One region of the Shinella sedimenti genome, then DNA from elsewhere that is predicted to be linked to it. Evidence: predicted binding sites of a transcription regulator. Region 1 holds the regulator's gene; each other region holds the start of a gene.
What was found. Region 1 encodes PhoB, which activates phosphate uptake and scavenging genes when phosphate is short. Its sites were predicted from a motif close to TGTCATNNANCTGTCAT; they were not measured.
Positions count from the first base shown of each region.

Region 1 (5,944 bases):
CGAACGCCGCGATATCGGCCTGCGTGGCCGCTATGCCGCCGAACGCCGCTTCCGCTTCTACGGAATGGCAGCAATCGCCTTCGGCCTCCTGTTCCTCTTCCTCCTGCTGTTTTCGGTCGTCTCCAAAGGCTACACCGCATTCCAGCAGACGATGATCACGATCCCGGTCGAGTTCTCGCAGCAGATCATCGACAAGAACAACGAGCGCGCCACCAATCCGCAGAAGCTCGTGACCGCGAACTACCCCGTCGTGGCGCGCAACGCGCTCGCCAAGGTGCTCGGCGTCAGCGAAGACGACCGCGCCGGCTTGAAAGCCGTCAACGGCATGATTTCCGACAGCGTGCGGGTGCAGCTGCGCAATCTCGTGACGGCCGATCCGTCGATCATCGGCACGACGCAGAACGTCACCTTCCTGGCGCACGGCGATCTCGACTCCGCCTTCAAGGGGCAGATCGATCTCGGCGTGCCCGAAACGAACCGAAAGGTCTCCGACAAGCAGGTCGGCTGGATGAACCAGCTTGCCGAAAGCGGCGCCCTTTCCAAGCACTTCAACACCGGACTCTTCACCAACGGCGCATCGAGCCGTCCGGAGGCCGCAGGCGTGGGCGTCGCCCTCATCGGTTCGCTCTACATGATGCTGATCGTGCTGGTGCTGTCGCTGCCGATCGGCGTGGCCGCCTCGATTTATCTCGAAGAGTTTGCCCCGAAGAACCGCTTCACGGATCTCATCGAGGTCAACATCAACAACCTCGCCGCCGTACCTTCCATCGTCTACGGTCTGCTCGGTCTCGCCGTCTTCATCAACTTTGCCGGCTTTCCGCGCTCGGCGGCGCTGGTCGGCGGTCTGGTGCTGACCCTCATGACGCTGCCGACGATCATCATCGCGACCCGCGCCGCGCTGAAAGCCGTGCCGCCTTCGATCCGTGCAGCAGCACTCGGGCTCGGTGCCTCCAAGATGCAGACCGTGTTCCATCACGTCCTGCCGCTCGCCATGCCGGGCATCCTGACCGGCACGATCATCGGCCTTGCCCATGCGCTCGGCGAAACCGCGCCGCTGCTCCTCATCGGCATGGTCGCTTTCGTCGCCGACGTCCCGGCAACGCCGATGGACCCGGCAACGGCTCTTCCGGTGCAGATCTACATGTGGGCGAACGAGGCCGAACGCGCCTTCGTGGAGCGCACGTCGGGAGCCATCATCGTGCTCCTCATCTTCCTCATCCTCATGAATGTCGGTGCGATCCTCCTGCGCCGCCGTTTCGAACGACGCTGGTAGAAGGACCGGTCATATGAACATGATGTCAGAAGCAGCAGTCGAGAAAGCCCTGGACAGACAAATGAACGACATTTCCTACAAGATGATCGGCAAGGACGTTTCGGTCTATTACGGCGAGAAGCGCGCCCTCTACGACGTGAACCTCAACGTCCGCGAAAACACCGTTACCGCGCTCATCGGCCCTTCGGGTTGCGGCAAGTCGACGTTCCTGCGCACGCTCAACCGCATGAACGACACGATCGACGGCTGCCGCGTGACCGGCCGCATCACGCTCGACAGCGACGATATCTATGATCCGAACATCGACGTCGTGGAACTGCGCGCCCGCGTCGGCATGGTGTTCCAGAAGCCGAACCCGTTTCCTAAGTCGATCTACGAGAACGTTGCCTATGGTCCGCGCATCCATGGCCTCGCCAAGGCGAAGGCCGACATGGACGCCATTGTCGAGCAGAGCCTGCAGAAGGCCGGCCTGTGGAACGAGGTGAAGGATCGCCTGCACGAAGGCGGCACGGGCCTCTCCGGTGGTCAGCAGCAGCGCCTGTGCATCGCCCGCGCCGTCGCCGTCAGCCCGGAAGTCATCCTGATGGACGAGCCCTGCTCGGCGCTCGACCCGATCGCCACCGCCAAGGTCGAGGAACTGATCCACGAGCTGCGCACCAATTTCACGATCGTCATCGTGACGCACTCCATGCAGCAGGCGGCCCGCGTGTCGCAGCGCACCGCCATGTTCCACCTCGGCAACCTCGTCGAGGAGAACGACACCGACAAGATGTTCACCAACCCGGATGACCAGCGCACGCAGGACTACATCATGGGCCGCTTCGGCTGACGTTTTCGTCGCCTTAGCCCCTGAAACCCGCGTGTATTAAGGACAGAACGATGTCATCGACCCATATTGTCTCGATTTACGACGAAGAACTGAAATATCTCTCCCGCCGCATTTCCGAAATGGGCGGCACGGCCGAGCAGATGGTGGCGGATTCGGTCCGCGCCCTTGTTTCCGCCGATGCGGCGCTGGCCCAGAAGGTCATTTCCGAGGACGTGATCCTCGACAATGCCGAACGCCAGATCAACGAGAAGGCGATCGTCACCATCGCCAAGCGCCAGCCGATGGCGGCGGACCTGCGCGAAATCATGGGCACGATCCGCATTGCCGCGGAGCTGGAGCGCGTCGGCGATCTCGGCAAGAACACTGCCAAGCGCGTGATTGCCGTGCAGAGCTCGGGCATGCCGCGCAAGCTTGCCCGCGGTCTCGAGCATCTGGCCGAACTGGCGCTGATGCAGCTCAAGGAAGTACTCGATGTCTTCGCCACCCGTTCGGTGGACAAGGCCAAGGCCATCCGTGAGCGCGACGACGAGATCGATGCGATCTACACCTCGCTGTTCCGCGAACTCCTGACCTACATGATGGAAGACCCGCGCAACATCACGCCCTGCACCCATCTCCTGTTCTGCGCCAAGAACATCGAGCGCATCGGCGACCATGCGACCAACATTGCCGAAACCATTTATTACATGGCGACCGGCTCCCAGCCCGAGGGCGAGCGCCCGAAGGACGACACCTCGACATCCGTCGTCACGGCCGATGTCTCCGAAGCTTCCGAGTAAACTGGATAGGGTTCTCTACATGGTGCCCAGAATAGCCGTCGTGGAAGATGAGGAGGCGCTGAGCGTCCTCCTGCGTTACAATCTCGAGGCGGAAGGTTTCGAGGTGGATACGATCCTGTCCGGCGACGAGGCGGAGATGCGCTTGCAGGAGCGCATGCCCGATCTTCTCATCCTTGACTGGATGCTGCCTGGTGTTTCCGGCATCGAGCTGTGCCGGCGCCTGCGCCAGCGGCCGGAAACTGAGCGCCTGCCGATCATCATGCTGACGGCGCGCGGCGAGGAGAGCGAACGCGTGCGTGGCCTGGCCACGGGTGCGGATGACTATGTGGTCAAGCCCTTCTCCACGCCGGAACTCGTCGCCCGTGTGCGGGCAATGCTGCGCCGTGCCAAGCCGGAAGTCGTGTCCACGGTGCTGCGCTGCGGGGATATCGAACTCGATCGCGAGACGCATCGCGTTCATCGCCGCACGCGTGAAGTGCGCCTCGGCCCGACGGAGTTCCGCCTCCTGGAATTCCTGATGACCTCGCCCGGCCGCGTCTTCTCACGCTCGCAGCTTCTCGACGGTGTCTGGGGGCATGACATTTATGTCGACGAGCGCACGGTCGACGTGCATGTCGGCCGTCTGCGCAAGGCGCTCAACTTCGCCAACATGCAGGATGTCATCCGCACGGTCCGCGGCGCCGGCTATTCGCTGGAAACCTGAGCGAACGCAATTCCTCCCGAGGACGGAAATGGGCCCTTCGGGGCCTGTTTGCGTCTCGGCGTGCCACTTGCCGCACAAACGAAAACGGAGCCTTCCGGCCCCGTTTCTATTCTTCTGTCGCTAATGTCACCGCGCGCGGCGGCGCTCGGCCGAAGGCTGGTAGGCGAGGCGTTGGTGATAGGTGCAGTACGGCGAGTTGTCAGGGGATTCGCAGCCGCAGAAATGGAAGTCGTCGTTCAGCGGATCGCCGATCGGCCACTTGCAGGTGCGCTCGGTGAGCTGCGTCAGTTCCAGCTTGCGCGACATCGGTACCACGACGTTCTTGCCGCTGATGACGACGGGCAGGTTCTCGGTCTCTACGTCGAAATCGGTGTCGACTTCGTCCTTGGTGAGCGCATTGCCCACCGGCCGGCTGACCGGGCGGGGGGCGTTGGCCGGGCGCGCTGCGAAGTTCGAGGGGCGCGGGGTGGTCGCCGCCGGGCGCTTCGGACGGGCCGAAGCCGGCGTGCCGCCAGCCTTGGCGCGGCCCGGTAGGTTAAGCCGGTGCACCTTGCCGATGACGGCGTTGCGGCTCACGCCGCCGAGCTGCGCAGCGATCTGGCTGGCGCTGAGGCCCTCGCTCCAGAGCTTCTTGAGTTTCTCGACCCGCTCGTCTGTCCAGTTCATGCTCTCGTCTCCGTTCGGCGCTCGCTATGCGGGAATCCCTCATCGCGCCACGAACGAATTCGCAGCCTGAGCGCCCTAACTCTGGTGGTGACTAGTTCCGCCGCATGCAGTCTAGTAATTGGCCCTTAACCTAGAGTCCGGGGGACTCTGTGACAAGAGTCGGGGGAATCGGGGCGAATCGATTTCGGAGTTTTCCCCAACTTGCTGGTAGGGTGTGACTCGATAGCGACACTGTCCATGGATGCCGTGAATCCTCACCCTGCGGGAGGTTCAGTGCGATTTGGAGCTATGCATTTTATTGACATCACGACATGAAATGCAGATAGTGCAGCATGCCGCCGCAAGGCGGCTTTTGATTTTTCTGGCAATCGGAAAGTCAAGCCCCTGAATTTCTTTTCCGCATCCCTTTTGGAGGATACGCGCCATGGCCGATGCCGCGCCGCTCTATGAAACCTATATGCGTGCGCCGCTCCGGTTCACGCACGGGGAGGGCGTCTGGCTGGTCGACGAGAAGGGCGACCGATATCTCGATTTCGCCGCCGGCGTGGCCGTCAGCTCGCTTGGGCATGGTCATCCCCATCTCGTTTCCGCGCTGAAGGAGCAGGCCGACAAGGTCTGGCACCTCTCCAACCTCTATGAGGTTCCGGGTCAGGAAAGCCTCGGCCGGCGGCTGACGGACGCAACCTTCGCGGAAAAGGTGTTCTTCACCAATTCGGGTGCGGAAGCGCTGGAATGCGCGATCAAGACCGCGCGCCGCTACCATTTCGCCAAGGGGCATCCCGGCAAATACCACATCATCACCTTCGAAGGCGCGTTTCATGGCCGCACGATCGCGACCATCGCCGCGGGCGGACAGGAAAAGTACATCGAGGGCTTCGGCCCCAAGGCGGCGGGCTTCCTGAAGGTTCCCTTCGGCGATATCGCCGCCGTAAAGGACGCGATCACCGAGGAAACCGCCGCAATCCTGATCGAGCCCGTTCAGGGCGAGGGCGGCCTCAGGCCGGTGCCGAAGGAGTTCATGCAGGAGCTGCGCCAGCTCTGCGACGAATACGGCCTGCTGCTCATCCTCGATGAGGTGCAGACGGGCGTTGGCCGCACGGGCCGCTTCTTCGCCTATGAGCATTCCGGCGTTGCGCCCGATATCATGGCAATCGCCAAGGGCATTGGCGGCGGTTTCCCGCTCGGTGCGTGCCTTGCGACGGCCGAAGCGGCATCCGGCATGGTGGCCGGCACGCACGGCTCCACCTATGGCGGCAATCCGCTCGCCATGGCCGTCGGCAATGCCGTGCTCGACGTGGTGCTTGCCGATGGCTTCCTGGAGCATGTGCGTGATGTCGCGCTGGTGTTCCGTCAGGGCCTCGCGGCGCTGCAGGATCGCTTCCCTGACATCATCGAGGACGTGCGCGGCGAGGGCCTGATGCTCGGCATCAAGGCGCGGATTCCTGTCGCCGATCTGCTGAAGGCCGTGCGCGCTGAAAAGCTGCTTGCCGTACCGGCGGGCGACAATGTGCTGCGCCTTCTGCCGCCGCTGATCACCACGGCGGAAGATGCACGCGAAGGGCTTGCCCGCATTGAGCGGGCCGCCGAGAAGCTGAGCGCCGCCAAGGCTGCCTGAGCGCACAAGGGACTGGGACAGGATACATCATGGCCAAGCATTTTCTCGATCTTTCCGCCGTTTCGGAAAGCGATCTCCG
Region 1 is NZ_JAKVIN010000003.1:325,763-331,706, forward strand. It holds gene pstA (phosphate ABC transporter permease PstA) at 1-1,273, shown strand, start outside; gene pstB (phosphate ABC transporter ATP-binding protein PstB) at 1,287-2,102, shown strand; gene phoU (phosphate signaling complex protein PhoU) at 2,153-2,881, shown strand; gene phoB (phosphate regulon transcriptional regulator PhoB) at 2,901-3,584, shown strand; gene MKI86_RS08990 (GcrA family cell cycle regulator) at 3,711-4,250, opposite strand; gene MKI86_RS08995 (aspartate aminotransferase family protein) at 4,675-5,865, shown strand; gene argF (ornithine carbamoyltransferase) at 5,895-5,944, shown strand, end outside.

Region 2 (5,944 bases), 130 kb from region 1:
CGCCAGCCGAAACGTGTCGTCTTCGCCGAGGGCGAGGAAGAGCAGATGATGCGCGCCGCCGTGTCCTATGCCAACCAGCAACTCGGCACTGCCATCCTCGTCGGCCGCGACGACCGGATGCGGGAAATCGCCGAGCGCGCCGGCATCGACCTCGACCGGCCCGGCATCCAGCTGCTCAATGCCCGCATCTCGACGCGCAACGATGCCTATATCGACTATCTCTATGCCCGCATCCAGCGGAAGGGTTTCCTCTACCGCGATGCACAGCGCATGATCCACAACGACCGCAACCATTTCGCGGCCTGCATGGTGGCGCTTGGCGATGCAGATGCGATGGTGACGGGCCTGACCCGCAACTATTCGACAGCGCTGGAAGACGTGCGCCGCTGCATCGACCCAAAGCCCGGCCACCGCGTCATCGGCGCCTCGCTGGCGCTTTGCCGCGGCCGCGCCGTGCTGGTGGCCGATACGGCCGTGCACGACATGCCCTCATCCGAGGAACTGGCCGATATCGCAGAAGAGGCTGCCGGCCTTGCCCGCCGCCTCGGCTACGAGCCGCGCGTGGCGATGCTCGCCTACTCCACCTTCGGCCATCCGTCGGGCGAACGCTCCGAGCGGGTGCGCGAGGCGGTGAAGATCCTCGACCGCCGGCGCGTCGATTTCGAATATGACGGTGAAATGGCGGCCGATGTCGCGCTCAATCCGCGCATTATGGAGCAGTATCCGTTCTGCCGTCTCTCAGGCCCCGGCAACGTGCTGGTAATGCCGGCGTTCCACTCGGCATCGATCTCGACCAAGATGCTGCAGGAACTCGGCGGCTCGACCGTCATCGGCCCGCTTCTGGTCGGCCTCGACAAGTCGGTGCAGATCGTCTCGATGGGTGCGAAGGATTCGGACATCGTCAACATGGCGACGCTGGCCGCGTATAATTCGGGCGGTTAAGGCAGTAGGCAGCAGGCAGCAGGCAGCAGGGGAAGAAAACACCCCTGCGGCCTGTGTTGCCTACTGTCTCATTCTCAGCTCGCGAAACGCCCGGCGTCTGCGCCATAATAGTTGAGATAGCGGCCCGAAATCTGGCCGATCGGTAGAACGATCAGCACGTCCGTCGTGTTGAAGGCATGGTCCACGACCGCGCCGCTGCCGATCGTCGCACCCAGTCTCAGGTAGCCCTTCACAAGCGGCGGCATGGCCACCAGCGCCTTGCGCGCATCGATGCCTTCCGCCGGCATCAGATCCATGACGCGGAAAAGCTCCGGCCGGGCCGAAACGCTCCAGTCGTCCTTGGCCTGCACATTGTGGTGCAGGAAGGAGAGCGCCAGCGCGTGCTCTTCCGGCACCGTGCCGTGGAAGGAGGCGCAGCCGAACATCACGTCCACGCCATGCTTCAGCGAATAGGCCCAGGCACCCTGCCAGAGCAGCTCGACCGTGCGCTTGGTGCGATAGGCCGGCAGCACGCAGGAGCGGCCGAGCTCCATGAAACGCTTGTCGGGATGGCGGGCAATCAGCGCATCGACATCGAATTCTGACTGCGAATAGAAGCCGCCGGAAACCGCCGCCACATCCTGCCGAAGCAGGCGATAGGTGCCGACGATCTGTTCCTCGGCGTCACCCTCGATCGAAGTATCGAGCACGAGCAGGTGATCGCACACCATATCCCAGGCGTCGATATCGCGCTTGCGGCGCACGGCATCGGGCGAAAGCTGGGCGCTCATCTCTTCGACGAAGACCCGGTAGCGCACGGCCTGCGCGGCATCGATCTCGGAGACGGAGCGCGCCAGACGGGTTTCGAGATTGCCGATGCGGCCCAGCACGTCAGACGCCGGCCGTTCCGTTGCCGGGGCGGGCTTCTGAGCGATCTCCGCGGGAGCGATGGTCTGGGCGAGGTCGAGCGTCATGGAAGTCTACCCGTTAACAAGCTTCGCGACTTTAATCACGATTCTGCAACAGGATAATGACGTAAAGCTGGCTTGGATAGGGCAAAGCCGCCGGCGTCGCCCGTCAGGCCCGCGCCCGCCGCGCGATCCGGGCGATTTCTCCCAGAAGACGCGCGGGATCGGCGGGCTTGGCCAGTACCGCATCGGCGCCGATGGCAAGGAGTTCCTCAGCGAGGCCCGTGCGGTTGTCCGCCGTCAGCACCATCACGGGAAGGCGGGCATTGCCGTAATCGCAGCGCACGATCCGCGCGATCATCTCCTGCGCCTCTCCACCCGGCATGCCGAGATCGGTGACGATCAGGTCAGGCGCAAACGGCCCCGCATCCGTCGCCCCGCCGAGCGCGGAGACAAGAGCCGGATAATCCGGCACGTGGCGCACCGTATGGCCGGCGCGCTCCAGGACAGAACGCACCAGCATGGCGTTGACCGGATCGTCCTCTGCCAGAAGGATGCGGATGCCGGAAAATGCCGCCGGACGCGGATCGGGCGCCACCGGCGGCGGGTCCTTCAGGATCGGGCGGTTGTCGTTGATGGCATCGCGCACCTCGATGCCCTTCATCCGCCCGCGCAGCACCTCGACGAGCGAACGCTCACGCAACGGCCGAATCAGCCAGGAATCATAGCCTTCGGCCTTGCCGATGGCGCGGCTGCCGCGATCCTCGGGGTTGACGAGATAAATCCGGCGCGCCGCACTCTCGCGGAAATAGGCCATGTCGACCAGCTCGCGGCGGAACGCCCCGGCCAGGCGGTTGTCCACGATGATATCGGTGAGGCTCTCGCCTCGCTCGGCCAGGCGGCGCGCGACATCTTTGGCTTCCTCGACGGACGTGGCGAGGTGACAGGCACCGCCGAGCGCGCCGATGGTGTGCACCAGCGCCGCCGATGCCGGGCCTGCCGGCGCCAACAGAAAGACGAGGCTGCCATGCAGCACGCTCTTGCGCGCGCCGCGGGAGGGGCGCGACCGCGCCTCGACCGGCATGCGGATGGTGAAGATGCTTCCGCGGCCGGGTGTGCTTTCGAGTGTCAGGGCGCCGCCGGCCTCGGAAAGGATGCGTGCGGAAATCGCAAGCCCCAGCCCGGTGCCGCCGCTGCGTTGGGCAGCGCTGCCCGTCTGTTCGAACTCCTCGAAGATGCGGGCCTGCTCGTCCGGCCGCATGCCGGGGCCCGTATCCGTCACCCGGATAAGGATGGCATCGCCGTCGAGCGCCGTTTCCAGCAGGACACCGCCCCTATGGGTGAATTTCACGGCATTGCCGACGACATTGTAGAGCACCTGCCGCAGGCGCGAAGCGTCATATAGAAGCAGGCCCGGCACATCCGCGGAGACGAACGAGCCGATCTCGATGCCCTTTTCATGGGCGCGCGGCGACAGCATCTCCACGACGCTTTCCAGCATCGGACGCACCGGCTCTTCGGAGGGCCGCAGCTGGAAGCGCCCGGCCTCGATGCTGGAGAAGTCGAGCAGATCGTCGACGAGCTGCACCAGCGCGTGCCCGGACTGGCGCATGCCGGCGAGGTAATTCTTCTGCTCGGCCGTGAGCCGGGTCTGTCCCAGCAGATGTGACATGCCGAGGATACCTGAAAGCGGCGTGCGGATTTCGTGGCTGACGGTGGCGAGCAGGCGTGACTTGGCGTCACTTGCCGCCTCCGCGCGCTGGCGGGCTTTCTCGCGCTCGACTTCGGCGCGGCGCTCCTCCGTCACGTCGCGGGCGATGGACTGCACCACCAGTTCGCCGGACGCGGGATCGCGCACCGTGACATCGTGCCAGGAATAGATGCGCATGCCCGCCGGGCCCTGCATGTCGACATCGTAGCGATGCGCGCTTGCCTGCGAGCGGAAGGAAAGGCCGAGCGCTTCCAGTTTGCGGCCTTCGACATCGGCGACGCCCGTCAGTTCGCCCAAAATGGCATTGGCCCGCAGGATACGGCCATCAAGTGTGCGGGTGACGATGATATCGCCCAACACGTCATGGATCGCCGAGAGGATTTCAGAAGTCTCGCTGCGCTCCCAGCCGCGATCGTGCACCGTCTCGATGCCGGCGGCCGGTTGGCGGGATAGGAAAAGGAAGACAGCACCGGCGATGCCCGCAAGGCCGAGCCCGGCGGCTGCGACATAGAAGCCCGATGCGATCCCGGTGATCAGAACCAGCGCGGCGCAAAGCAGGCCGATGGCGGCAATGACGTTTCGGATCGTCGCATAGTTATCCGACGCGGGTGCCGGGGTGGCGGATGCTACGTCTTCGAGCGTCGCCTCTCCATCCAGTCGGCCACGAGCCGACCGGGACGGTGCCTCGGCAAATTCGGCCTGAAGCCGGCTCTGTAGCTTTACGGGTTCGCTCATGGGATCCGCTTATCACGCGGACCGTTCAAATCGGCTTCAGCAAGTCGCTAAAAGTTTAGCGATCCTTGCGGCGCAGCAGGAGCAGCTCGTCGAGGATCACCAGGCCCGCGCCGATGGTGATGAAACTGTCGGCGAGATTGAACACCGCAAAGGACCACGTCTCCGTGTAGAAGAGGATATAGTCGATCACGTAGCCGAAAAGCGCCCGGTCGATGAGATTGCCGAACGCACCCGCGATGATGAAGGCGTAACCGGCATGGGCAAACCCGCGCTCCTTCGGAGTCTGCCGCCACAGCCAGGCGACGAAGGCCACGACGAAGAGGCGCAGCGTTACGATCAGCCAGCCCTCCAGACCCGACAGCATCGAGAAGGCGACGCCGTAATTGTAGGTGCGGTAGAGGGCCAGCATCGGCATGACATGCACCGCCTCCTGGAAGGGAAGCCACATCTCGACGGCGAATTTCACCGCCTGATCGAGCAGCAGCGCCAGCAGGATGACGATGATGACCGGTACCGGCCGGGACATGAGGGGAATGCGATTGGTCATGCGCGGTCGTCCAGCGTCAGCAGATGGCGGCGCGCCTCGAAGAGCATAACGCCGGTGGCGATGGCAAGGTTGAGCGAATCCGCAAGACCCGCCTGCGGAATGCGGGCAAGCGCATCCGCCTCGCTCGCCAGCGTATCCGGCAGACCGGACTGCTCGTTGCCCATCAGGAGCACGACGGGCTTCGTCTTGTAGTCGATGGTGCGATAATCGACGGCGCCGGCAAGATGGGTCGCGACGACGCTCACGCCCGCGCCCTTCTTCCAGGCGAGAAAGTCCGCAACGCTGGTCCTGACCAGCGGCACGGCAAAGACCGAGCCCATCGTGGCGCGCACGGTTTCCATCGAGAACGGATCGGTGCTTTCACCCACGAGGATGACGCCGCTCGCGCCCGCCGCATCGGCCGTGCGGATGATCGTGCCGAGATTGCCGGGGTCGCGCACGCGGTCGAGCGCGACATAGGTCTCGCCGTTCCCGGGCTTGAGGTCGCGCAGGTTCGTCCAGCGCTGGGTGAAGATGCCGACGACCATCTGCGGATTGTCGCGCCGCGTGATCGAGGCGAGCACCTTCTCGCTCACCTCCAGCACCAGCCCGCCGCGCGCCACCGTCTTCGTCGCGCATTGCACGACCTGCGGCTTGTCCTTGACGTTCTTGGCATAGACCAGCGTGCGGATCTCGAAGCCGAGCTCCAGCGCGTCGATGACGAGCTTGAGGCCTTCGGCCATGAAGCTTTTCGTCTCGTCGCGGTGCTTCTTGTCGGACAGCGCCTTGATGTCCTTGACGATCGGGTTGGCGAGGCTCGTGACCTCCTTGACCTGCCCGACGCGGCGCGTTCCCTTGTGATCGTGGCTCATGGGCTGATCCATCGGCTGAAGAGGGAGGTGGAGAGCGCGCGGCCGGCTTGCTTGCCGTCCGTACCGCTCTCGCGAATGACGAGTTCGCCCGATTCCACCGTACCGCCGGCGCCGCGCATCGTCTCGCGCATCAGCTCATGGATTGAATAGAAGCTCGCGCGGATCGAATAGGCCGTCAGCACGAGGCCGATGGCCTTCGGCGACAGGATTTCGCGGCAGACATCGAGCATCAGCGGCAGATGGTCGAAGAGATGCCAGACCTCGCCATTGG
Region 2 is NZ_JAKVIN010000003.1:190,764-196,707, reverse strand. It holds gene MKI86_RS08340 (NADP-dependent malic enzyme) at 1-942, shown strand, start outside; gene olsB (l-ornithine N(alpha)-acyltransferase) at 1,017-1,895, opposite strand; gene MKI86_RS08330 (hybrid sensor histidine kinase/response regulator) at 1,999-4,275, opposite strand; gene lspA (signal peptidase II) at 4,331-4,822, opposite strand; gene MKI86_RS08320 (TrmH family RNA methyltransferase) at 4,819-5,673, opposite strand; gene MKI86_RS08315 (class I SAM-dependent methyltransferase) at 5,670-5,944, opposite strand, start outside.
Region 2: olsB (l-ornithine N(alpha)-acyltransferase) is a predicted target of PhoB. The motif match lies at 1,941-1,957, and genes of this name have one in related genera.

Region 3 (5,944 bases), on a different contig from region 1:
CAAGAAGCAGTCACAGGCCTATTGCGCGGCGCAAAGCCAGTGCCAGGGCCTCGATCCGCAGCTCGAGGTGAACTATGCGCTGCTCGGCGCCAGCGCCTCAAGCACAACGGTTTCCGCCACCGACACACAACAGCAAACGCCGGATTACGGCAAAATCGAAGAGGTCAAGGTCGAGGACACGGCGCAGACCGCGTATGTGGCAGCCGACCCGGTCGATGCCGTCGGCGACATCCTCGGCAAGGCCGAGAGCGGCGATATCGCGGTCGCGCTTTCGTCGGATCATCTCAAGAACGGCGACAGTTTCCGCATTTCCGTGACAAGCCGCACGGGCGGCCATCTCATCCTTTACGACGTCGACACGGACGGCAAGGCGACCCAGATCTTTCCGAATGAAGCGGCGCAGAAGATCACGCGATTGGCGCCCGGCACGCCGATCACCATTCCCGACGATTATTACGGCTTCGATTTCGAGGCCGAGGGCCCGAGCGAGAATGTGCTGGTCGCCATCGTCGTCGCCGACGATGTCGATCTCACGGGCGTGGCACCGACCGGCTACGGCCTGACCAAGGAACTGGATGCGCGCACCACCATCGCCGACATCGCCGGCACGCTCAAGCAGACCTGGACGCGCGATGTCGAGAATCGCAGCGTCAACTGGTCGCTCGGCCTCATGAAATACACCGTACACTGAGCCAACCGGCCGCGGCGGCTTCCCGCGAGGGCGAGGCGATCCACAGTCCGTTGTAAAAGCTGTTTTCCCGTGCATTTTCCGGGTTGACCATGCACAACCTCCTGCATATGTTCCGCCCACTTCCGCGGGGCGCTTCGCACCGCCTGGGAGCGCGTAGCTCAGCCGGTAGAGCAACTGACTTTTAATCAGTAGGTCCAGGGTTCGAATCCCTGCGCGCTCACCACCTTGATCTCTTCAACAGAGAATTTCTTTAAAACCGTCAGATGTTCGTCCGGGGATTTCGACTTGTCGATGTCGCTAGATCCGCTGACGGTGCCTTCATGCGTCAGGTTCTCTTCTCTGGCGTTTGACAAGCGCGGCGCTGGTGCTAGATCGGGGGCGGGGAAATCCGGCCGGGCCGGGTGTCTTTCATTGTTTTGTTTTTACCGCGTAATCCGGTGCCGATGCGGTTTGCGTCGGGCGGGATTGGTGCACAATGGCGGCAATTCATTTTTACGGTAGGGAATAGGACTTCATGAGATACGCGTTTTTCGCACCTTTCGTACTGCTCGGCCTCGCAATGCCCGCATCGGCGGCACTTTCCGGGTTCTACGATGCGGCCGAGCAGGTTCAGGCGGTCATTGGCAGTAACAAGGTTTCGTCGGCCATGGGCGAGAGACCGTTCGATACGCTGGAGCAGGTTCGCACGCGCGACAACGGGCAGATCGAATGGCGGGTGCAGAACTCCGAATGCTACGTCATCGTCACGCTGACGCCCGTTCCGCCGGCTGGCGTGGGCAAGACGACCTATAAGGTCGCCAATGTATCTGCCTGCGAGGGAAGCGATCTGGAGAGCGAAGAGTCCGGATTCTGAGGTATCCGAGCGGCCGTGATGGTGCCAGTTGTCGCCGTTTGAGACGGCGCAAGCCCGGTGATGTTGCTGTCACCGGGCTTTTCCGTTTCTTGATCAGCCCGAAATGGCGGCGAACACCAGGTAGAACAGGGCCGAGATGGCCGCGGCCGAGGGCAGCGTGATGATCCATGCCCAGACAATGTTGCCGGCAAGGCCCCAGCGAACGGCCGTAACGCGACGGGCCGCGCCGACGCCGATGATGGCGCCCGTGATGGTGTGCGTTGTCGAGACGGGAATACCGAGCCAGGTGGCGGCAAAGAGGGTTATTGCCCCGCCGGTTTCCGCGCAGAAGCCCTGCATCGGGTTGAGACGGGTGATCTTCGAACCCATCGTGTGGACGATGCGCCAGCCGCCCATCAGCGTGCCGAGCGCCATGGCGGCCTGGCAGGTGATGACCACCCAGAAGGGCACGTAGAATTCTCCGCCGAGATAGCCCTGCGAATAGAGAAGCACCGCGATGATGCCCATCGTCTTCTGGGCGTCGTTGCCGCCATGGCCGAGCGAATAGAGCGAGGCCGAGATGAACTGCATCACGCGAAAGGTGCGATCGACGGCAAACGGTGTCTGGCGCACGAAGATCCAGGACACGGTGAGGACCAGGATCAGGGCGAGGAAGAAGCCGATGGCGGGCGACAGGAAGATGGCGCTCGCCGTCTTGATCAGGCCGCTCCAGACGACGGCGTCGAAGCCCGTCTTGGCAAGGCCTGCGCCCACCAGGCCACCGATCAGCGCATGCGAGGAGCTCGAGGGAATGCCGAAGATCCAGGTCACCACGTTCCAGATGATCGCTCCCATAAGGGCAGAGAAGATCACGAGCGGGCTGACGATGGAGGGGTCGATGATGCCCTTGCCGAGCGTTTCGGCCACATGCAGGCCGAAGAACAGGAAGGCAATGAAATTGAAGAACGCCGCCCACATGACGGCATATTGCGGGCGAAGAACACGCGTGGAGACGATGGTGGCGATGGAGTTCGCCGCGTCGTGCAGGCCGTTCAGGAAGTCAAAGAGCAGCGCGATGCCCACGAGGGCGATGAGCAGCGGCAGGGCGAGGGTGGCGTCCATCAGACGTTCTCGATCACGATGCCGCTGATTTCGTCTGCCACGTCCTCGAAGCGGTCGACGACCTTCTCCAGTTCGCTGTAGATCTCGCTGCCGATGATATAGGCCATCGGGTCGGTCTTGCCGTAGGTCTTGAAGAGTTCTTTCACGCCCTGATCGTGCAGTTCGTCGGAGCGTCCTTCGACACGGGTCACTTCCTGGGCAATCGTGCTGAGGCGATCGGCGTGCACGCCCACCTTGTCGAGCAGAGGAATGGCTTCGGCGATGAGATGGGCGGCCTTGACGACGGCCGCGCCCATTTCCTGCATGCCGGGCTGGAAGCTCGTCTGCTCGTAGAGGCGGATGGTCTTGACCATCTTGTGCATCATGTCGATGGCGTCATCCATCGACTGGATCAGGTCCTTGATGTCGCCGCGGTCGAAAGGCGTGATGAAGCTGCGGCGCACGGCAAGCAGCACCTCGGCCGTAATCGCGTCCGCCTCGTCTTCCAGCGCGACGATGCGGTCGCAGTGTTTTTCCATGTCCGGGCCGCCGGCCAGGACGGCCTGGAGCGCTTCGGCAGCGCCGACGACGGTGCGGGAATGGCGCTCGAAGAGGTCGAAGAATCGGTCTTCACGCGGCATGAGTTTGCGAAACAGCGAGAGCATGGGTGCCCCTTACATGGCTGGGGTTGTCATGTCGCTGTCATAATTCAGCGCCCATGCGCTGGAAAGCACGGATTCGGCCTTGTCACAATTCTCTCAAAGCCTGTGGAAAACTTCGGTAGCCGGCTTATTGCACGATCTTGAAGGGTTGTTCGCTGATGGCGACAGCACCGCTCGCCGTGTCGCGAAAGCGGTAGCGCAGCACGTAATCGCCGGCGGGCGGGCCGCTGAGATTGAGCGTCAGCTTGGCGAAGACTTCCTGGTTGCGCACGGTCCCCTTGAAATCGAAGGAGCCGAAGGCCTTCTGTTCGGCGAGTTTGGCGCCCTTTGGATCGAGGAGTTCGAGATCGACGGTGAAATGGGATTCCAGATTGCCGCCATCGACCGCCCGCCAGGTGAGGCCGACGGGCTCAACATAGGAAATCAAGGCTTCTCCGGATCTGAACTCCGACGTGGGACGCGTTGCGTACATGCCGTATCCCTCGGGAGGCGCGGCGACGAACACAGCCTTGCCGATCGTGAAGGGGAGCGTGGCGGAGAAGGCGCCGAAGGCGTCGCGGATGGTGTTGTGTGCCCCCACGGGATCACCGGCCACGGCCTGTTCCTCCGCCTTCCTCGCGGCATCGGCAAGCGGTCCGGCGAGCGCCGGCGGCGCCAGCGACGCGGCAAGAAACAGGGGCAACAGTGACTTCGACACGAACATTCCGTCTTCCTCCAGCCGATTTCGGCAAGATGCGGAGAAGCGTGACAACAGTCAAGAACGCCCGAGGGACTGTACCCGGTCAGCTTTTCCAGAACAGCGGTGTCAGAACGACAAGCACGGTTAGGATTTCCAGACGACCGAGCAGCATGAGGAACGAGAGAAGGTAGAGTGCGGCATCGTGAAAAATCGCGAACGAACCCGACGGGCCGATGGCCTCCGTGACGCCCGGGCCAACGTTGGAGAGGGAGGTGGCAGCGGCCGAGACGGCCGTCAGAACGTCATAGCCCATGAGGCCGAGCAGGATGGCGCCGATCGCAGATATGCTCACATAGGTGAGGAAAAACAGGAAGACCGTGCGCTGGAAATCGACATCCACCGTCATGGTCCCGTAGCGCACGGCATGAATGCCATCGGGATAGATCAGGCGGTAGAGGCCGGTGCGCATGAAATTGAACAGGATGATCAGCCGGTAGGCCTTGAGGCCGCCCGCGGTGGAGCCCGAACAGCCGCCCATGAAGGTTGCCACGAAGGCGAGTGCCACGATGAAATGGCCCCACTTCGTATAGTCATCGCTGACGAAGCCTGTCGTGGACAGGATCGAGGAGACGGTGAAGAAGGAATGCGCCAGCGCCTCGTGGAAGCTCACGCCGTTCTGCAGCCGCTGAAAAATGCTGGCAGCGATGGCGAACAGCACGAGATAGCCGAGAAAGACGCGGATCTGCGGGTCTCGCCAGGCATTGATCCGGCCACGCACCACGAAGAGGATGAGGACCGAGAACGGCAGGCTGGAAAGCGTCATGAAGAAGGTGGCGGCCCACAGGAGCGGCAAGCTCTTGAAGTAGCCGAAGGAGGCATCATGCGTCGAAAGACCGCCGGTCGCGACCGTCGACATGGCGTGGTTCAACGCATCGAATCGGGTCATGCCCAGGGCCGCATAGGTGACGGCGCAAATGAGGGTGATCGACACATAGATCGCGAGGAACGCGCGCGTGTAGCTGGCGATGCGGGCGAACGGCTTGTCGGCGGTATCAGACGATTCCAGCTTGAAAAAGGACATCCCGCCGACGCGCAGGTAGGGCATGATGAAAAGGCCGAGCGCGAGGATCCCGACGCCGCCGAGCCAGTGCAGCAATGACCGCCACATCAGGATTCCGGGCGGCGCGTGATCCAGTCCAACGATGACGGTTGATCCGGTCGTGCTGATCGCGGAGACCGATTCGAAGAAGGCCTGCGCGTAGCTGAGCTTCATAGAGGACAGCCATAGCGGGATGGAGCCGATGATGCTGGCCGAAAGCCACAGCATGTTCACGACGAGAAAGCCCATGCGCTTGTTGAAGGGCGGTGGGCCGGAACGGGTGGCCGCGGCCGTGGCAAGCGAAAGGCCCCCGGTGAAGAAGGCGGACAGGAAGAAGACTTCCGAATCGGGATGGCCGTAATAGACGTCGATAAAGGCCGGGACGAGCATCGCCACGGACATGTACATGCCGACGATGGCGGCGATATTGATGGCGGAACGGAAGATCGTGGCGTTCAAGGTTGGTCTCGATGAGGCCATCTCGGCCAGGGCGGGTGGAAACCGTCGCGTCGATATGCCATAGCCTCTGCGACGTCCAAACTCAAGGACGCCCCGGGGTGATGGGATTGGCTGCGCCCTGCCACGCATGGGCGCGCCACGGGATCGTATAAGGGTCGGAAGAATGATCGTCTTTGTCTGTCTCTGTCCTTGCCGAAGGCACGACATGCAGCCTACCGAACCGCATCCCAACCGAAGACGGACCACAGCATGACATCCGACGTCGACGCAGCCCTGGAGGCCTTGCGCGGGCTTTTTTCCGAAACGCCGCTCCAGCTCAACGAACATCTCTCCGCCCGCTATGGTGCGGAGATCTATCTCAAGCGCGAGGATCTCTCGCCTGTGCGCTCCTACAAGATCAGGGGGGCGTTCAATTTCCTGC
Region 3 is NZ_JAKVIN010000001.1:62,162-68,105, forward strand. It holds gene MKI86_RS00280 (caspase family protein) at 1-691, shown strand, start outside; tRNA gene MKI86_RS00285 (tRNA-Lys) at 839-914, shown strand; gene MKI86_RS00290 (hypothetical protein) at 1,206-1,544, shown strand; gene MKI86_RS00295 (inorganic phosphate transporter) at 1,638-2,645, opposite strand; gene MKI86_RS00300 (DUF47 domain-containing protein) at 2,645-3,289, opposite strand; gene MKI86_RS00305 (hypothetical protein) at 3,414-3,989, opposite strand; gene MKI86_RS00310 (TrkH family potassium uptake protein) at 4,069-5,523, opposite strand; gene ilvA (threonine ammonia-lyase) at 5,773-5,944, shown strand, end outside.
Region 3: MKI86_RS00300 (DUF47 domain-containing protein) is a predicted target of PhoB. The motif match lies at 3,314-3,330, and genes of this name have one in related genera.

Region 4 (5,944 bases), on a different contig from region 1:
TCGGGCCGATGCGGCTCTACAGATGGCGGGCAACCTCAGCGGCGGACAGTTGCTGCGGGCCGGGCTGGCCTGCGTACTCGGCGCCGGCCAGCCGCCGGCCCTGCTGGTTCTGGACGAGCCGACGAACCATCTCGATGTCGATTCCATCGAGGCGGTGGAGGCCGGCCTGCGGGCCTATGACGGTGCGCTTGTCGTCGTCAGCCACGACGAAGCGTTTCTGGAGGCGATCGGCATTACGCGCAGGATTACCCTCTCGGGGCAGCCCTAACGCAAACGACCGCCGGGTTTGCCGGCGGCCGTTTTTATCTCGGGATGCCGCTGACGGCGTCAATCCGGATAGGAGGCTTCCACGACGGCAAGCGCTGCCATGTTGACGACGCCGCGCGAGGTGGCCGACGGCGACAGGATATGGGCGGGCATAGCGGCACCGAGCAGGATCGGGCCGACATGCAGGCTGTCCGTCATCGTCTTGACGACGCCCATCGTGATGTTGGCGGCGTCGAGGTTCGGGAAGACCAGCAGGTTGGCTTCGCCCGACAGCGTCGAGTTCGGCATGACGCGCTGGCGCAGCGTTTCGGAAATGGCGGCATCGCCGTGCATTTCGCCATCTGCTTCCAGCGTCGGGTCGAGCTCGCGCACGATATCCATCGCGCGGCGCATCTTGTAGGCGCTGTCGGAATCGCGCGAACCGAAGTTCGAATGCGAAACGAGGGCGGCGCGCGGCGTGATGCCGAACCGGCGGATTTCCTTTGCCGCCATCACCGTCATCTCCGCGACTTCCTCGGGCGTCGGATCGAAGGTGACATAGGTATCGGTAAAGAAGGTCGCGCCGCGCTGCGAGATCAGCAGACTCAGACCGGAGAAGTCTAGAACGCCCGGCTTCTTGCCAATGATCTGGCTGACGTCGCGCAGGTGCTTGGCATAGCGCCCTTCCACGCCGCAGATCAGCGCATCGGCCTCGCCGCGCTTGACGGCCAGCGCACCGATCACGGTCTGGTTGGTGCGCACGATGGTGCGCGCGGCTTCCGGGATCACGCCCTTGCGGCCGACGATGCGGAAGTAGTCGTCCACATAGTCTCGATAGCGCGGATCGTCTTCCGGGTTGATCACTTCGAAATCGGTATTGGGACGGATGCGCAGGCCGTAGCGCTTCAGGCGCGTCTCGATGATCTGCGGGCGGCCGATGAGGATGGGCTTGGCGATTTCCTCTTCCAGCAGCACCTGAGCGGCGCGTAGTACGCGCTCGTCTTCGCCTTCGGCGAAGATCACGCGCTTCTTCTCGGCGTTCTTCGCTGCCGCGAAGATCGGCTTCATGATGAAGCCCGAACGCCAGACGAAGCGGTTCAGCTGGTCGAGATAGGCGTCGAAATCGGCAATCGGGCGCGTGGCCACGCCGGTTTCGGCAGCCGCACGCGCAACGGCCGGCGCGATGCGCAGGATGAGGCGCTGATCGAACGGTGAGGGGATCAGGTAGTTGGGACCGAAGACCGGCGTTTCACCCGAATAGGCGCGGGCGGCGACGTCGGATACTTCCTCGCGGGCGAGCGATGCGATGGCGCGCACGGCGGCCATCTTCATTTCCTCGTTGATCGTGCGGGCGCCGCAATCAAGCGCGCCGCGGAAGATGTAGGGGAAGCAGATGACGTTGTTGACCTGGTTCGGGAAATCCGAACGGCCGGTGCAGATCATTGCGTCCGGGCGGGCAGCGCGCGCCTCCTCGGGCATGATTTCCGGCTTCGGATTGGCCAACGCCATGATCAGCGGCTTTTCTGCCATGCGCACGAGCAATTCGGGCTTCAGCACGCCGGCGGCGGAAAGGCCGAGGAAGACATCGGCACCGTCGATGGTTTCGGCGAGCACCCGCTTGTCGGTTTCCTGGGCGTAAACGGCCTTCCACTGGTCCATCAGCTCTTCGCGGCCCTTGTAAACGAGGCCTTCGATGTCGTGGACCCAGATGTTTTCGACCTTGGCGCCGAGCACAACCAGCTGGTTGAGGCAGGCGAGCGCAGCCGCACCGGCCCCGGAGGCGACGATCTTGGCGTCGGCGAGGGATTTTCCGGCAAGCTCAAGGCCGTTCAGGACGGCGGCCGCAACGATGATGGCCGTACCGTGCTGATCGTCGTGGAAGACGGGGATATCCATCTTCTCGCGCAACTGGCGCTCGACCTCGAAGCATTCGGGCGCCTTGATGTCCTCAAGGTTGATGCCGCCGAAGGTCGGCTCGAGAGCGGAGATGACATCGACCATCTGCTCGACGGTCGGGGCGTCGATCTCGATGTCGAAGACGTCCACGCCGGCGAATTTCTTGAAGAGGACGGCCTTGCCTTCCATGACGGGCTTAGAGGCGAGCGGCCCGATATTGCCGAGGCCGAGCACGGCCGTGCCGTTGGAAACCACGGCCACGAGATTGGAGCGCGCCGTGTAGTCGGCCGCCGTGCTCGGATCGTCGCGGATGGCAAGACAGGGGGCGGCGACGCCCGGCGAATAGGCGAGCGCGAGGTCGCGCTGGTTGCCGAGCGGCTTGGTGGCGGTGATCTCGAGCTTTCCGGGGCGGGGATAACGGTGGAAGAAAAGCGCCTGCTGGTCGATGTCTCCACTTGCGGGGCCGTTCTGCGTCCGCGGTTTGTCACCGGTGCTCATGATACTCCTGCCATATTCTGTTTTCGTTGCGGGCTTCGTGGCACAAAACCGCCGCGACGTGAAGTTTAACGGGTGTACCATAAAGCCGCATTCAACGGCGGGTGCAATGCCTATTTGCCTGCCGAAAATGCATAGGTGTGTCATCAATCTGAAATAGGAGTCTGGTTTTCAGGAGACCGAGAGCTGCCCGTCATGACGATGACCGTGGTGGCCGGCCACCGGAGACGAACGCATGACCGTGACCCCTGCCGACCCTGATGTCCGCCACTTCCGCACGCTCTTCATCTCGGATGTGCATCTGGGATCGAAGGCCGCCAAGGCCGATTTCCTGCTCGACTTCCTGCGGCATCACGAGGCCGAGACCATCGTGCTCGTCGGCGATATCGTCGACGGCTGGCGGCTCAAGCGAAACTGGTACTGGCCGCAGGCCTTCAACGATGTCACGCAGAAGATCCTGCGCAAGGCGCGCAAAGGCACACGCATCGTCTATATCCCCGGCAATCACGACGAGTTCCTGCGCGATTTCCCTGGCACGCATTTCGGCGGTGTCGAGGTGGCCGAGCGCATGATCCACGAAGGCGCTGACGGCAGGCGCTATCTCGTGCTGCACGGAGACGAGTTCGACGTGGTCGTGCGTCATGCGCGTGTCGTCGCCTATCTCGGCGACTGGGCCTATGACGCGGCGATCGCGATCAACGTGGTCTTCGCCGCCATCCGCCGCCGGCTCGGCCTGCCGTACTGGTCGTTCTCTTCATGGGCGAAGCAACAGGTGAAGTCGGCCGTCAATTTCATCGGCGAGTTCCAGAAGGTCGTCGTCGAGGAGGCACGCCGCAACAACGCCGATGGCGTCATCTGCGGCCATATCCACCACGCCGTCATCACCGAAATCGACGGCATCCGCTACATCAACAGCGGCGACTGGGTGGAAAGCTGCACGGCGATTGCAGAGCATCACGACGGCGAGATGGAGTTGATCACCTGGCAGACGATGGCCTCCAGGCCCGCAGCTATCCTTGCCGTGTCCCACCAGATGCCTGCTATCGAGACGCGCGAACGGGTCGGCGCAGAGGCCGCCTGACGCGTTCTCGCGCGCGGCCGGGATAAGGCTGGTATGGCCGGGCGGCCCCCGGACAGAGTGCCACCGCCTGAAAAATCGTGGATTGGCCTGTGCCCTCCAGCATGATAGAGCGGCAAGCGTTTCAATGCAGGTTTCCCGCCAATGACGCCCCCTTCCGGGTTCAGAGTTACCGCCGGCGCGCCGCCGTTCTTCGCCGTACGGATCGCGCTTGTTTTCTGCGCGCCCATGATGGTCAACGGCATTGCGCTGCCGTTTTTCCCGGTCTGGCTGGAAACGCTTTCGCTTACCGATTTCCAGATCGGCATCGTGCTTGCGGTGCCGCTGTTCGTGCGGGTCTTCACCGCGCCGGTCGCGGGCGTCATCGCCGACCGGATCGGCGAGCGCTCGGTCGTGCTTCTGTGGTCGGCACTGCTCTCGCTTTTGACGGCCGTGGCACTGTTTGCGACCGGCTCGTTCTGGCCGATCCTGTTGCTCTATACGCTGCAGGGCGCGGTCTATTCGCCCTATGTGCCGATCACCGAGGCAATCATGCTGTCAGGCGTGCGGCGCTGGAATTTCGACTATGGCCGCATGCGCCTGTGGGGATCGCTCGCCTTCATCGTGGCGACGATGGCGGGCGGCTGGCTCGCCGGGCTCTATGGTGGCGCCATGGTGCTGCCGGCGATGGCGGCGGCTTTCGTCCTGACCGTCGTGGGCGCCCTGATCGCGCCGAAGATCGGCAAACCGCGCCGGCCGTCGCCGATTGCCGCCATCGCGACCATGCCGACCAAAAGCACGCTTCGACAAAGCGATGTGCAGCTCATGTTGATCGGCGTTTCGCTCGTCAATGCCAGCCATGCCATGCTGTTCGCCTTCTCGGCGATCTACTGGCAGAAGATGGGTTTCAGCGGCGTGGATGTCGGGATCCTCTGGAGTGCGGGCGTTCTGGCGGAGGTGGTGTTCTTCCTGTTCGCCGTCCAGCTCAGGCGGCGGTTCAATCTCTGGTCCATGATGATCGTCGGTGCGTCGGTCGCCGTCGTGCGCTGGATCGTCTTTCCGATGGAGATGTCGTTCGCCGGCTACTTCGCGCTGCAGTGCCTGCATGCCTTTACCTATGCGCTCATCCATATGAGCGCGCAGAGCCGCCTCGTGCAGCGCGTTTCGGAAGAGCAGGAGGCGGCGGCGCAGGGGCTCTATTTCTTCTACACCGGCATCTTTACGGCTCTGGCGACCTTCGTATCGGGCTATGCCTTCAGCTGGTACGGTGTTCAGGGCTTCTATCTGATGTCGCTCGTCGCTGCGGCCGGTCTCATATCCATCGTCGCGGGTCGATTGCTTGCGCCGTCCGCTCAGCCCCAGAGCGCCGGCTCCGGCGGATAAACGTCGGAGCCATCGTAGCGCAGGGCTGGCTCCCGGTCGCGGGCCAGCAGCAGCGGCCCGTCGAGATCGACGAAGTCGGCGCCCTGCGCCAGAAGCACGGCCGGCGCCATGCCGAGTGACGTGCCGACCATGCAGCCCACCATGATTTTCAGCCCCTCGGCTCGCGCCGCCTGCCGAAGCGCCAGCGCTTCCGTCAGGCCGCCGGCCTTGTCGAGCTTGATGTTGATGGCGTCGTAGCGGTCGGCGAGGCCGGCGACATCGCTCGTGCGGTGCACGCTTTCGTCGGCGCAGACGAGCACGGGACGCGCCATGCCGCGCAGCGCCGAATCGTTGTCCGCCGGGAGCGGCTGCTCGACGAGGGCGATGCGCGCCTCGGCGCAGAGGGCGAAGTGATGGGCGAGGTTGTCCGGCGTCCAGCCCTCGTTGGCGTCGAGGATGATGGCGCTGTCGGGTGCCCCCGCGCGCACGGCGCGAATACGGGCCTCGTCGTCGGCCGTACCGACCTTGACCTTGAGCAAGGGACGCCAGGCATGCTCGGCCGCCTGCCGCTGCATGGCCTCCGGCTCGCCAAGGGAGAGCGTGTAGGCCGTCACCAGCTTTTGCGGCGCCGTTGTGTCCAGCACCTGCCATGTCGGGACGCCGGACAGCTTCGCCTCAAGGTCCCAGAGGGCGCAGTCCAGCGCATTGCGTGCGGCCCCCGCCGGGATAAGGCGTGCAAGCTCCTCGCGGCCGATGCCGCCCTCGATGGCGCCGCGCATATCCTCGATGGCGGCAAGCACGCCCGGCACCGATTCGCCGTAGCGGGCATAGGGTACGCATTCGCCGCGTCCCACGGCGCCCGAGGCGCCAATCGTGCAGGTCACGACC
Region 4 is NZ_JAKVIN010000002.1:544,287-550,230, forward strand. It holds gene MKI86_RS06755 (ABC-F family ATP-binding cassette domain-containing protein) at 1-268, shown strand, start outside; gene MKI86_RS06760 (NADP-dependent malic enzyme) at 328-2,640, opposite strand; gene MKI86_RS06765 (UDP-2,3-diacylglucosamine diphosphatase) at 2,873-3,718, shown strand; gene MKI86_RS06770 (MFS transporter) at 3,860-5,077, shown strand; gene dgcA (N-acetyl-D-Glu racemase DgcA) at 5,047-5,944, opposite strand, start outside.
Region 4: MKI86_RS06765 (UDP-2,3-diacylglucosamine diphosphatase) is a predicted target of PhoB. The motif match lies at 2,779-2,795, and genes of this name have one in related genera.